3 regions of the Shinella sp. BE166 genome follow, and region 2 is predicted to be linked to each of the others. Evidence: riboswitches for the same ligand, from Rfam matches in the RefSeq annotation. Region 2 holds a riboswitch; each other region holds the start of a gene.

Region 1 (4,343 bases), on a different contig from region 2:
GTGCTGGATACGGCCGTGATGGTCGGCGCCATTCCCGCCGCCTATGGCTGGGACGGCGGCGACGTACCGCTTTCGCTGTATTTCGCCATGGCACGCGGCAGCGAGCGGGATGGTCCTGCCGATTGCGGCCATGCGCATCACGGCCACGGCGTTCCCGCGCTCGAAATGACCAAATGGTTCGACACGAATTATCACTACATGGTGCCTGAGGTCTCGGAGGATCAGGTGTTCCGCCTCACCACGCAGAAGCCGGTCGCCCACTTCCTGGAGGCCAAGGCGCTCGGCATCCACACGCGCCCGGTCATGCTCGGCCCGGTGACCTTCCTCAAGCTCGCGAAGGCGCGTCCGTCCACCTTCAAGCCGCTCGACCTCCTGGCAAAGCTGCTGCCGGTCTATGAGGAACTGTTCCGCCGTTTGGGCGAGGCAGGCGCGGACTGGGTTCAGGTCGACGAGCCGATCCTTTCGCTCGACCTCACCGAGGGCGAGCGCCATGCCTTCAAACTCGCCTATGAAGGCTTCGCCAAGGCGGCACCCGGCCTGAAGCTGATGCTCACGACCTATTTTGGCGCGCTCGCGGATAATCTTTCGGCTGTTGCCGCCCTGCCGGTCGCCGGCCTCCATGTCGATCTTGCGCGCGCGCCGGACCAGCTCGACGCGGTCGTGCAGACCGTGCGTGCGGACCAGGTCCTGTCGCTCGGCGTGATCGACGGGCGCAACATCTGGCGGGCGGACCTCGCGTCCATCCTCGACCGAATGGCCCCGGTCGTTTCCGCCCGCGGCGCCGATGCGGTCGAAATCGCCGCCGCGTGCTCACTGCTGCATGTGCCGATCGACCTCGATCTCGAAACGGCGCTCGACTCCGACCTCAAGACCTGGCTTGCCTTCGCGACGCAGAAGCTTGGCGAGCTTGCGACGCTCGGCAAGGGCCTTGCACAGGGCAAGGATGCCGCTCGACAAACCCTGGACGACGCTTCGCGGGCCATCGCCGCCCGCGCCGCATCGCCGAAGGTGACCGACCCGCTGGTGCAGGGCCGCATTGCCGGCATCGACGCGGGCATGAAGACGCGCGCGAGCGCCTTCGAAACGCGCCGCCGGATCCAGTCGGCGGCGATCAGGCTGCCGCTGTTCCCGACGACGACGATCGGCTCGTTCCCGCAGACGAGCGACGTTCGCAAGGCGCGCTCCGCCCATGCCAAGGGAATGTTGAGCTACGCGGACTACGAAACCTTCCTGCAGAAGGAAACAGAAACCGCCATCCGCTGGCAGGAGGAGATCGGCCTCGACGTGCTCGTGCACGGCGAATTCGAGCGCAACGACATGGTGCAATATTTCGGCGAGCAATTATCCGGATTCGCTTTCACGCAGCATGCCTGGGTGCAGAGCTACGGCTCGCGCTACGTCCGCCCGCCGATCATCTTCGGCGACGTCTCGCGGCCGAACCCGATGACGGTGCGCTGGTGGCAATATTCGCAGTCCCTCACCGACAAGCCGGTGAAGGGCATGCTGACCGGCCCGGTGACGATCCTCAACTGGTCCTTCGTGCGCGACGATATCGCCCGTAGCGCGACATGCCGACAGATCGCCCTTGCCATCCGCGACGAGGTCGTCGATCTCGAAAAGGCCGGCGCGAAACTGATCCAGATCGACGAGGCAGCCCTTCGCGAAGGCCTGCCGCTCCGCCACAAGGACTGGCAGCACTATCTCGACTGGGCCGTCGAATCCTTCCGCCTTTGCGCAAGCGGCGTGGCGGATGGCACCCAGATCCACACCCACATGTGCTATTCGGAGTTCAACGACATCATCTCCGCGATCGCCGCCATGGATGCCGATGTCATCTCCATCGAGACGTCGCGCTCGAAGATGGAACTGCTCGATGCCTTCCGGAACTTTGAATATCCGAACGAGATCGGCCCCGGCGTCTACGACATCCACTCGCCGCGGGTGCCGGAGGTGAAAGAGATGACCGATCTCTTGTCGCTCGCCCGCGAGCGCCTTCAGGATCGCCAGATTTGGATCAATCCCGATTGCGGCCTGAAGACCCGGAAATGGGAGGAGGTCAAGCCAGCCCTCGTCAACATGGTGGCAGCCGCCGCCGAACTGCGACGGGCGGCGCAGTAACAACGCGTGGCCCGGCCGCAAGGCCGGGCCGTGTCGTTGCTTCTATCGAGGATGTCGTATTCCCGAAGGTCATTTCGTCCTGCGCGTGGTTTGTTGGGCCTGTTCAGGGTGCCATTCCGGCGTTGTCGGGATGGATAATTGGGAAGCCGGTCTAAAACCGGCGCTGCCCCCGCAACGGTAGCGGAACCAAAATCTCGGCAAATGCCACTGGCCAGCAGGCTGGGAAGGCGCCGAGAGTGTCCGGAAGGACGGTTCTGGAGCCCGGAAACCAGCCTTGAACCCAAGACTCGACCGATTGCGGTGGGCGATCGAGAGGCGAATAGGCGTCTCGTTCGGGCCGCCCTGTTCCTCCTCTTTTCCATCCTTTCGTCGAAAGACACGGTCCGCATTCGCCCATTGGCGATGCGCGTCGGCGTTCCGACCAGATCCTGCCCGCGCATCTGCGGGCCGGAACGGCGTTCAACTGAGGAGGAGACGGATATGAGCAGGAACAGAGGCGTCGTCTACATGCGCCCCGGCAAGGTGGAAGTGCGCGACATCGACGACCCGAAGCTGGAGGCGCCGGATGGCCGGCGCATCGAGCACGGCGTGATACTCAAGGTGATTTCCACCAATATCTGCGGCTCCGACCAGCACATGGTGCGCGGCCGCACCACGGCCATGCCCGGCCTCGTGCTGGGCCACGAGATCACCGGCGAGGTCATCGAGAAGGGCATCGACGTGGAGATGCTGCAGGTCGGCGATATCGTGTCCGTGCCGTTTAATGTGGCCTGCGGGCGCTGCCGCTGCTGCAAGTCGCAGGATACCGGCGTCTGCCTGACGGTGAACCCGTCGCGCGCCGGCGGCGCCTATGGCTATGTCGACATGGGCGGCTGGATCGGCGGCCAGGCGCGCTACGTCACCATCCCCTATGCGGATTTCAACCTCCTGAAATTCCCCGACCGCGACAAGGCGATGGCGAAGATCCGCGACCTCACCATGCTGTCCGATATCCTGCCGACGGGCTTCCACGGTGCGGTGCGCGCGGGCGTCGGCGTCGGCTCCACGGTCTACGTGGCGGGCGCCGGCCCGGTCGGCTTGGCCGCGGCCGCCTCCGCGCGCATCCTCGGTGCTGCGGTCGTGATGATCGGTGATTTCAACAAGGATCGCCTGGCGCATGCCGCAAGGGTCGGCTTCGAGCCGATCGACCTTTCCAAGAGCGATCGGCTGGGCGACATGATCGCCGAAGTGGTCGGCACCGACGAGGTCGACAGCGCCATCGACGCGGTGGGTTTCGAGGCGCGCGGCCATGCGGGCGGCGAGCAGCCGGCCATCGTACTCAACCAGATGATGGAGATCACCCGCGCTGCGGGCTCCATCGGCATTCCCGGCCTCTATGTCACCGAGGATCCCGGCGCGGTCGATAGTGCTGCAAAGGTCGGCAGCCTGTCGCTGCGCTTCGGCCTCGGCTGGGCCAAGGCGCAGTCCTTCCACACCGGCCAGACGCCCGTGCTGAAGTACAACCGGCAGCTCATGCAGGCGATCCTGCACGACCGGCTGCCGATCGCCGACATCGTCAACGCGAAGATCATTGCGCTCGACGATGCCGTGCAGGGCTACGAGAGTTTCGACCAGGGAGCGGCCACGAAATTCGTGCTCGACCCGCATGGGGACCTGTTGAAGGCCGCCTGACGGCCGGGTGCGCCGGCGGGTGTTTCCGCCGGCGCACGCAAATCACGGATGAAGGATGAAACGACCATGGCGGATCTCCGGGATGTCTTGATAGACCACCTCGTCGACGCGAGGGCAGGGTGGAGCATGGGCTCCTTCGGCGCCGTCGCCGAGTTCCACCAGGATTGGGGCGAATATCTGGAGGCCGACGCGCCGACGATGTTCGTGCGCGCGACATCGCGCGGCGCCATGCGGCTGAACGCCGACATGGTCGAGCAGGTCGTTCCGGTCGCCTATGAGACGCTCAGCGCGAAGCCGCAGCGATGGAGCCACGGCGTGGCGCTCTGCCTGCCCGAAAGGGATTCGGCGATGGAGGGGCGCAAGGTCCTGACGGAGCTCGGGGCCGACGCGGAGGCGGTGCGTCCCACGGACAGGAAAGCGGTGCTGTTCGATATCGGGCTGGCGCTGCCGCAATGCGACTTCTGCATCCGCACGGCAGACACGGACCTGATCACCCTTCTGCGCGCCCATGCCGGGCGCAGCCTCTTCGATCCCGGAAATCCGGTGAGCGCCGC
Region 2 (4,343 bases):
GTCGAAGGGCTGATCTTCATCTCCTTCGCCGATGAGCCGCTCGATTTTTCCGAGGTGGAGCGCCTGCTGCATGCGACCTGCGGGCAATATGGCTGGGCAAGCGCGAAGATCGCGCATCGCGAAACCTATCCGGTCGATGCCAACTGGAAGCTCGCCGTGGAAAACTATGTCGAGTGTTACCATTGCGGCCCGGCGCATCCGGAATATTCGCAGACCCATGCACTGGAGCAGCCGCTGCACATGATCGAGGCGCTGAATGCTGCGATGGAGGAGCGCACCTGCGCGCTCGGCATCGAGGTCGGCTCCGGCAACCATTGGCAGACGTCGCGCGAGGGCCGCGAGGCGATCCATGCCTTCCGCTATGCGCTTTATGACGGCGTGCAGAGCGGCAGCGAGGACGGCACGGCGGTCGCACCGCTGATGGGCCGTTTCTCCGATTTCGACGGCGGCGTTACCTCCATCCATCTCGGCGGCACGACCTTCCTCGTCTGTTATCCCGACCACGGCATGATCTACCGCTTCATCCCCAAGACCGCGCAGAGCTGTGAGATGGAGCTGATCTGGCTCGTCGACGGCAAGGCGGAAGAGGGCACGGATTACGACCTCGAAAAGCTCACCTGGCTCTGGAAGGTCACCACGGCGGAAGACAAGGCGATCATCGAGCACACGGCGCGGGGCGTTCAGTCGCATTATTTCGTACCCGGCCCGATCGCGCCGATGGAGCAGAACGAGTTGCGCTACATCGACTGGTATCTGGACGAGATCAGCCGGCCGAACGGCAAGGCGTAAGCCGCGGGCGTGCCGGATTTTCCGGCATGCGCCTTCCTTATCCCCAAGCGATATTGCGGCCAAACATCATAGTTGTTGACGCATTTTTTACCTCGTCTACTATATCTTGTGTTCGAGGTTCTTCCGATTCGAGAGGATCGGAAGCTAAGACGGGAATCCGGTGGGGCCATGATGGCCCTGTCAATCCGGAGCTGCCCCCGCAACTGTAAGCGGCGAGCGTTCGTTCGATAAGCCACTGGGGCGCAAATGCCTTGGGAAGGTGAACGGATGCGCCGACCCGCAAGCCAGGAGACCTGCCTCGCGCATGAACGTCCACGGGCGGGGTGCCCGGCAGGCGAACGATGGGTTGCGGAAGGATGCCGCCCTGTCGTTTCCCGAGTGGCCCCCGCATGAATTGCTTCGGGGTGAAGTCCATGTCGATACAGTTTCCAGCATATCCGCGCGAGTAGGCGGTAGTCCCGGCCGCGCGCCTGCGGCTGCCTGATTCATTTCCAGTCCATCGCACGGCCATCGGCGGATGACCGGACGATCTCCCATGCCAATTGCCCGACGCGCAATTGCAAAGTCACGAGGAAAACAATGTCCATCACCGTCTACAGCAAGCCCGCCTGCGTCCAGTGCACCGCGACCACCCGCGCGCTCGACCGCCAGGGCATCGATTACAGCGTCGTCGATATTTCGGAGGACACCGACGCCTTCGCGCTCGTCCAGGGTCTCGGCTACCGGCAGGTTCCGGTGGTGGTTGCCGGCGAGCAGCATTGGGCCGGCTTCCGCCCCGACATGATCAGCGCGCTCGCCTGAGCCGCGGACGATGGGCGATCTCGTCTATTTTTCCACGCGGTCGGAAAACACCCATCGCTTCGTCGAAAAGCTCGGCCTTTCCGCCGCCCGCATTCCCCTTCGCGCCGATGAGGCGCTGAAGGCGGCCGCACCCTTCGTGCTCGTCGTGCCGACCTATTGCGGCGAGGACGGGAAAGGCGCCGTTCCCAAGCAGGTGATCCGCTTCCTCAACGATGCGGACAACCGGTCGAACCTTCGCGGCGTGATTGCCGCGGGCAACAGCAATTTCGGCGCGACCTTCGGTATCGCCGGCGACGTCATCTCCGCCAAATGCGGGGTGCCCTATCTCTACCGCTTCGAGCTTCTGGGCACCGCGGAGGACGTCGCCAATGTCAAAGACGGATTGGAACGATTTTGGACACGATGACGCTTGAAAAGCCGGCAAAGGTTCCGGAAATCACGGCGCTGGATTACCACGCGCTCAACGCGATGCTAAATCTCTACGACGAGCACGGAAAAATCCAGCTCGATAAGGACCGCATGGCGGCCAAGCAGTACTTTCTCCAGCACGTCAACCAGAACACCGTGTTCTTCCATAACCTCAGGGAAAAACTCGATTATCTGGTGACCGAGGGCTATTACGAGCAGGAGGTGCTGGACCAGTATTCGTTCAACTTCGTGCGCGATCTGTTCGACCACGCCTATGACAAGAAATTCCGCTTCCCGACCTTCCTCGGCGCCTTCAAATATTACACGTCCTATACGTTGAAGACCTTCGACGGGAAGCGCTATCTGGAGCGTTACGAGGACCGCGTCTGCATGGTGGCGCTGGCGCTCGCCCGCGGCAACGAAGCGCTGGCCCGCGATCTCGTCGACGAGGTCATCTCCGGCCGTTTCCAGCCGGCGACGCCGACCTTCCTCAATGCCGGCAAGAAGCAGCGCGGCGAGCTCGTCTCGTGTTTCCTGCTGCGCATCGAGGACAACATGGAGAGCATCGGCCGCTCGATCAATTCGGCGCTCCAGCTTTCCAAGCGCGGCGGTGGGGTGGCTTTGTCGCTGACCAACCTTCGCGAGATGGGCGCGCCGATCAAGCAGATCGAGAACCAGTCCTCCGGCGTCATCCCGGTGATGAAGCTCTTGGAAGATTCCTTCTCCTATGCCAACCAGCTCGGCGCGCGGCAGGGGGCAGGTGCGGTCTATCTCAACGCCCACCACCCGGACATCATGCGCTTCCTCGACACCAAGCGCGAAAATGCCGACGAGAAGATCCGCATCAAGACGCTGTCGCTCGGCGTCGTCATTCCGGACATCACCTTCGAACTCGCGAAGAACAACGAGGACATGTACCTGTTCTCGCCGCATGACGTGGAGCACGTCTACGGCGTCGCCTTCAGCGAAATCTCGGTGACGGAGAAGTACCGCGAGATGGTCGAGGACGCCCGCATCAAGAAGAAGAAGATCAAGGCGCGCGACTTCTTTCAGGTCATCGCCGAAATCCAGTTCGAGAGCGGCTATCCCTACATCATGTTCGAGGACACGGTGAACCGCGCGAACCCGATCGCCGGCCGCATCTCCATGAGCAATCTCTGCTCGGAAATCCTGCAGGTCAGCGAGGCGAGTGAGTTCAACGACGACCTGTCCTATTCGAAAATGGGCAAGGATATTTCCTGCAATCTCGGCTCGCTCAACATCGCGGCCGCGATGGACTCACCCGACTTCGGCCAGACGATCGAGACCTCGATCCGCGCGCTGACGGCGGTCTCCGAGATGAGCCACATCTCCTCCGTACCCTCCGTCGAGAAGGGCAATGACGACAGCCACGCCATCGGCCTCGGCCAGATGAACCTGCACGGCTATCTCGCCCGCGAGCGCATTTTTTATGGCTCGGAAGAAGGCATCGACTTCACCAATATCTATTTCTACACCGTGACGTACCACGCCGTGCGCGCCTCCAACCGGCTGGCGGTCGAAAAGGGCCTCAGCTTCAAGGGTTTCGAGAACTCGAAATATGCCTCCGGCGACTATTTCGACAAATACACCGAGGCCGAATGGCTGCCGGCGACGGAGAAGGTGAGGGGCATTTTCGAAGAGGCCGGCATCCATATCCCGACGCAGGAAGACTGGCTGGAACTGAAGAAGGCCGTCATGGACGGCGGGCTCTACAACCAGAACCTCCAGGCCGTGCCGCCGACGGGCTCGATCTCCTATATCAACCACTCGACCTCCTCGATCCACCCGATCGTCTCGAAGATCGAGATCCGCAAGGAAGGCAAGATCGGCCGCGTCTATTACCCGGCCGCCTTCATGACGAACGACAATCTCGACTACTATCAGGACGCCTACGAGATCGGTCCGGAGAAGATCATCGATACCTATGCGGCGGCCACCCAGCATGTCGACCAGGGCCTGTCGCTGACGCTGTTCTTCCGCGACACGGCGACGACCCGCGACATCAACCGCGCGCAGATCTACGCCTGGAAGAAGGGCATCAAGACCATCTACTACATCCGCCTTCGCCAGATGGCGCTGTCCGGCACGGAAGTGCAGGGCTGCGTTTCCTGCGCGCTGTGACATCGGGGAAGACCATGAACATCCAAGTGAAGACCAAGGCCCCGAAGGCAGCCGCCGCCGTGCGCGCCATCAACTGGAACCGTATCGAGGACGACAAGGACCTCGAAGTCTGGAACCGGCTCACCGGAAACTTCTGGCTGCCGGAAAAGGTGCCGCTCTCCAACGACATCCCCTCCTGGGCGACTCTGCGGCCGGAAGAACAG
Region 3 (4,343 bases), on a different contig from region 2:
TCGTAGACGGCGAGCTGGCCTGCGTTGACGATGCCCATGTCCATGCCCGCTTGGATGGCGTGGTAGAGGAAGACGGCGTGCATGGCTTCGCGCACCGGCTCGTTGCCGCGGAACGAGAAGGAGAGGTTGGAGACGCCGCCGGAGATGTGGACGTGCGGCAGGGTGGAGGTGATTTCACCGGTCGCCTCGATGAAGTCGACGCCGTAGTTGTCGTGTTCCTCGATGCCGGTCGCAACCGCAAAGATGTTCGGGTCGAAGACGATGTCTTCCGGCGCAAGCCCAGCGACTTCGGTCAAAAGCTTGTAGGCGCGGGTGCAGATATCCACCTTGCGCGCCCTGGTGTCGGCCTGGCCGGTCTCATCGAAGGCCATGACGACGACGGCGGCGCCGTAGGCGCGCACGAGCTTGGCGTGGTGCAGGAAGGCCTCTTCGCCTTCCTTCAGCGAGATCGAGTTGACCAGCGGCTTGCCCTGCACGCATTTCAGGCCGGCCTCGATCACCTCCCATTTCGATGAGTCGATCATCAGGGGAACGCGGGCGATATCCGGCTCGGCGGCGATCAGGTTGACATATTCCGTCATGGCCCGGGCGGAATCGATCAGGCCCTCGTCCATGTTGATGTCGATGATCTGCGCGCCGTTCGCCACCTGGTCGCGCGCGACGTCGAGGGCGGCTGCGTAGTCGCCGGCGGTGATCAGCTTGCGGAATTTCGCCGAGCCCGTGACGTTGGTGCGCTCGCCGACATTCACGAAGGGAATGGCGTCGGTCAGCGTGAAGGGTTCGAGGCCGGAGAGGCGCATGTGGCGCGGGATGTCCGGGATTTCGCGCGGCGCGTGGCGCGAAGCGGCCGCGGCGATGGCGCGGATATGGTCCGGTGTCGAGCCGCAGCAGCCGCCGACGATGTTGACCAAGCCATCGCGCATAAAACCCTCGATCTGGGCGGCCATCTCGTCCGGCGTCTCGTCATACTGGCCGAAGGCGTTCGGCAGGCCGGCATTGGGATAGGCGCAGACGAAGGTTTGCGCGACCGAGGAGATTTCGGCGAGGTGGGCGCGCATGGCGTTGGCGCCGAGCGCGCAGTTGAGGCCGATGGAGAAGGGATCGGCATGGCGCACCGAGTTCCAGAAGGCTTCCGGCGTCTGGCCGGAAAGCGTGCGGCCGGAGAGGTCGGTGATGGTGCCGGAGATCATGACCGGCAGGTGGATGTCTTTTTCCTCGAAGACTTCGCGGGTGGCGAAGATCGCCGCCTTGGCATTCAGCGTGTCGAAGATCGTCTCGATCAGGATGATGTCGGCGCCGCCGTCGATGAGGCCGCGGACCTGCTCGGCATAGGCGGTGCGCAGGTCGTCGAAGGTGACGGCGCGGTAGCCGGGATTGTTGACGTCCGGCGAAATGGAGGCGGTGCGGTTGGTTGGGCCGAGGGCGCCGGCGACGAAGCGGCGGCGGCCGTCCTTTTCCTGCGCGCGCCGGCCGGCGCGCCGCGCAAGGCGCGCGCCGTCGCGGTTCAGCTCGTAGACCATGTCCTCCATGCCGTAATCGGCCTGGGCGATGGTGGTGGAGGAGAAGGTGTTGGTTTCGAGGATATCGGCGCCGGCAAGCGCGTAGCGATAGTGGATGTCCTCGATCGCGCCGGGCTGGGTCAGCGTCAGGAGGTCGTTGTTGCCCTGCTGGTGGCAGGCGCAGTCGCCGAAACGGTCGCCGCGGAAATCGTCTTCCACCAGCTTCAGGGTCTGGATTTCCGTGCCCATGGCGCCGTCGAGCACCAGGATGCGCTCGCGGGCGGCGGCCCGCAGGGCGGCGAGAACCTCGCTGCCGTCGCGGCGTGGCAGTTCGGGGCCGAACAGGGTGTCCAGGTGCGAATTGGCCATGGCAAAGCCCTCCGGTGTCATCATACTCCACCGGAGATCACATAAAGATATCTTTATGTCAATATGTCTTTATGCGTTAAGCCGTCAGTGCACCGCCCCGCGCGCGCCGGCAAGCGAGGCGAACAGCGCCCTCAGACGCACGATATCGGGATCGATGCCCTCGTAGCGCGCGAGCTTGCGCACTTCCTTCAAGGCTTCGACGGCAAGATCGGCGCCGCGCGGTTGCCAGAGCAGCCAGGAAATGAAAATGGATTCCGGCTTTCCGGTGCCGGAGAGGCCGTGGTCGGTATTGGCAAGCATTGTTTCCCCAATCGGTGAATTGGGGGATGACCGGACGCACGCATGCGGGAGCAGGCGCACCCTTGGGACACCCCGCCCATGGACGTTACAGCTGTCAGGGCAGGTCTCCTGGCTTGCGGGTCGTCGCCCCTGTCTCGCCTTCCCGGTGTAAAAACCAGTGGCATCCTTCGACAGAAACTCGCCGTTCACAGTTGCGGGGGCAGCGCCGGTCTTGGTGCTCCATCTGGAGCATCGCACCGGCTTCCCTCTTAGCCTCCGAGCCGTTTCGACTCGGAAGACCCTGACGGCGCCAAGCTGGCGTGGCGGGGCTGCCAAGTCAATGGCGGGATCGGCGTTCGCAAGAAGACCGGAACTTTTCCCCATGTCATGCATTTGGCATCCGCCTGTCCTATGCGCTCGTGCGGCCCCATCCGGGTCGTGCGATTCACCAAAACCACAAATGAGGGTCGATGCTGCGCCATCCGGTCATGTTGACATGTTGCAAGTCTCTGTCCTTGCGGCTAAAAAATGCCGTTTTCATGCACCACGCGGCCAGGATGCCAAGCAGCGTGTCGCCTGAGCCATGTCCATTCCATTCGCGCCATCCGGGCGCCGTATGGTCTCATGGCTGATCGCGGCACCGAGATGAAGCCTGCCCGCAACAAACCGTTCGGCGCAAAGGCCGTTGCCGGATGGTTCCATATGGCCGGATCCAGAATCAGAAACATGCCCCTTCACAATACGCCGCAAGCCCTTTCGCGCGACGCCGACGCCAAGCAGATCGATTATAACGATTCGATCCGCGCCACCTATCTGTCGCTGGAGGAGCTCGCCGAGTGCGGTGAAGCGCTGGCGCGCGACAAGACCGCGGCGCTGCCCGGCTTCCAGCCCTTCGAATTCCGTGCCCGGCACAAGGAAAACGAGAAGGAGATCTTTCGCGTCTACCAGGCGACGGCCAAGGATGTCGAAGCGGGCGCCCAGATCACGCCTGCCGCCGAATGGCTGCTCGACAATTATTATGTCGTCGAAGAGGCGATCCAGGAGGTCCGGCGCGACTTCCCGCGGCGGTTCTATCGCCAGCTTCCGACCATCCAGATCGAAGGGCAGGTGGTGCCGCGCACGCTGGCGCTCGCCTGGCTCTATGTCGCGCATACCCATAGCGGCGTCTCGCATGAGGGCCTGACCTCCTTCGTGCAGGGCTTCCAGAAGCTCGATGCGCTGAAGATCGGCGAACTCTGGGCGCTGCCCTCCTTCATCCGCTTCGTGCTGCTCGAAAACCTGCGGCGCATATCAAGCCGCGTCGAGCGCTCGCGAAAAATGCGCTTCAAGGCGAACGAGGTCGCCGACGAGCTGATCCGCCTCAACGATCCGGAAAAGTGCATCGCGCATCTCCAGTCGATGGAGAGCTTCGTCGAGGACAATACCTTCGTCATCCAGCTGCTCTATCGCCTGCGCGATGGTCTCCAGGCCTCCGGCGCGGTGATCCAGTGGCTGGAGCGCAAGATCGAAAGCCGCGGCACGGACCTGGAAGAACTGATCGTCGCGGAGAACAACCGGCTTTCCTCCGGCAACGTGACGATGAGTTCGCTGATCAAGAGCCTGCGCTCGGTCGACGACACGGAATGGCCGGTCTGGTTCGAAAGCGTCAGCCGTCTCGACGAGGCGCTGCGGCAGGGTTCCGACTATAGCGACCTCGATTTCGGCTCGCGCAACAAATACCGCAACACGATCGAGCGTTTCGCCCGCCGCTCCGGCAAGACCGAGCTGGAAGTGACCGAGATCGCGCTGGCCATGACGGCGGAAGACGCCGCGGCCAATGCGGACGATCCGGAATATCAGGCCAACGTCGCCTCCTTCCTCGTCGGCAAGAAGCGCAAGCTGCTCGAAAAACGCATCGACTACAGCCCCTCGATCGTCCAGCGCGTCGTACGCTTCGGGCGCCGGCTCGACTGGTTCGCCATTGCCGGGCCGAACATCATCCTGACCCTTCTGGCGATGATCGCGGTCTATTATTTCCTCGATCAGCTCGACATTCCGGACGGCGCCTGGCTGATCATGCTGATCCTCTTCGCGCTGCCGGCCTCCGAAGGGGCGACGGGCCTGTTCAACACGCTCGTCACCTTCTTCGTCACGCCGTCGCGCCTCGTCGGCTATGAATTCAAGGACGGAATTCCGGAGGATGCGCGCACGCTTGTC

Evidence for each region. Region 2 has a riboswitch for cobalamin ahead of nrdH (glutaredoxin-like protein NrdH). Riboswitches for the same ligand answer to the same signal wherever they lie in the genome.
Region 1: linked by a shared signal. The riboswitch ahead of fdhA (formaldehyde dehydrogenase, glutathione-independent) and the one ahead of nrdH (glutaredoxin-like protein NrdH) in region 2 are both predicted to bind cobalamin.
Region 3: linked by a shared signal. The riboswitch ahead of J2Y63_RS25445 (hypothetical protein) and the one ahead of nrdH (glutaredoxin-like protein NrdH) in region 2 are both predicted to bind cobalamin.

What each region holds. Positions count from the first base shown of each region.
Region 1 is NZ_JBPEHL010000002.1:515,787-520,129, forward strand. It holds gene metE (5-methyltetrahydropteroyltriglutamate--homocysteine S-methyltransferase) at 1-2,118, shown strand, start outside; cobalamin riboswitch at 2,208-2,409, shown strand; gene fdhA (formaldehyde dehydrogenase, glutathione-independent) at 2,599-3,789, shown strand; gene J2Y63_RS06545 (DUF6925 family protein) at 3,856-4,343, shown strand, end outside.
Region 2 is NZ_JBPEHL010000004.1:615,431-619,773, reverse strand. It holds gene J2Y63_RS13710 (aromatic ring-hydroxylating oxygenase subunit alpha) at 1-789, shown strand, start outside; cobalamin riboswitch at 888-1,104, shown strand; gene nrdH (glutaredoxin-like protein NrdH) at 1,369-1,590, shown strand; gene nrdI (class Ib ribonucleoside-diphosphate reductase assembly flavoprotein NrdI) at 1,601-1,996, shown strand; gene nrdE (class 1b ribonucleoside-diphosphate reductase subunit alpha) at 1,993-4,140, shown strand; gene nrdF (class 1b ribonucleoside-diphosphate reductase subunit beta) at 4,155-4,343, shown strand, end outside.
Region 3 is NZ_JBPEHL010000012.1:199,450-203,792, reverse strand. It holds gene metH (methionine synthase) at 1-1,868, opposite strand, end outside; gene J2Y63_RS25445 (hypothetical protein) at 1,953-2,168, opposite strand; cobalamin riboswitch at 2,250-2,466, opposite strand; gene J2Y63_RS25440 (GH36-type glycosyl hydrolase domain-containing protein) at 2,874-4,343, shown strand, end outside.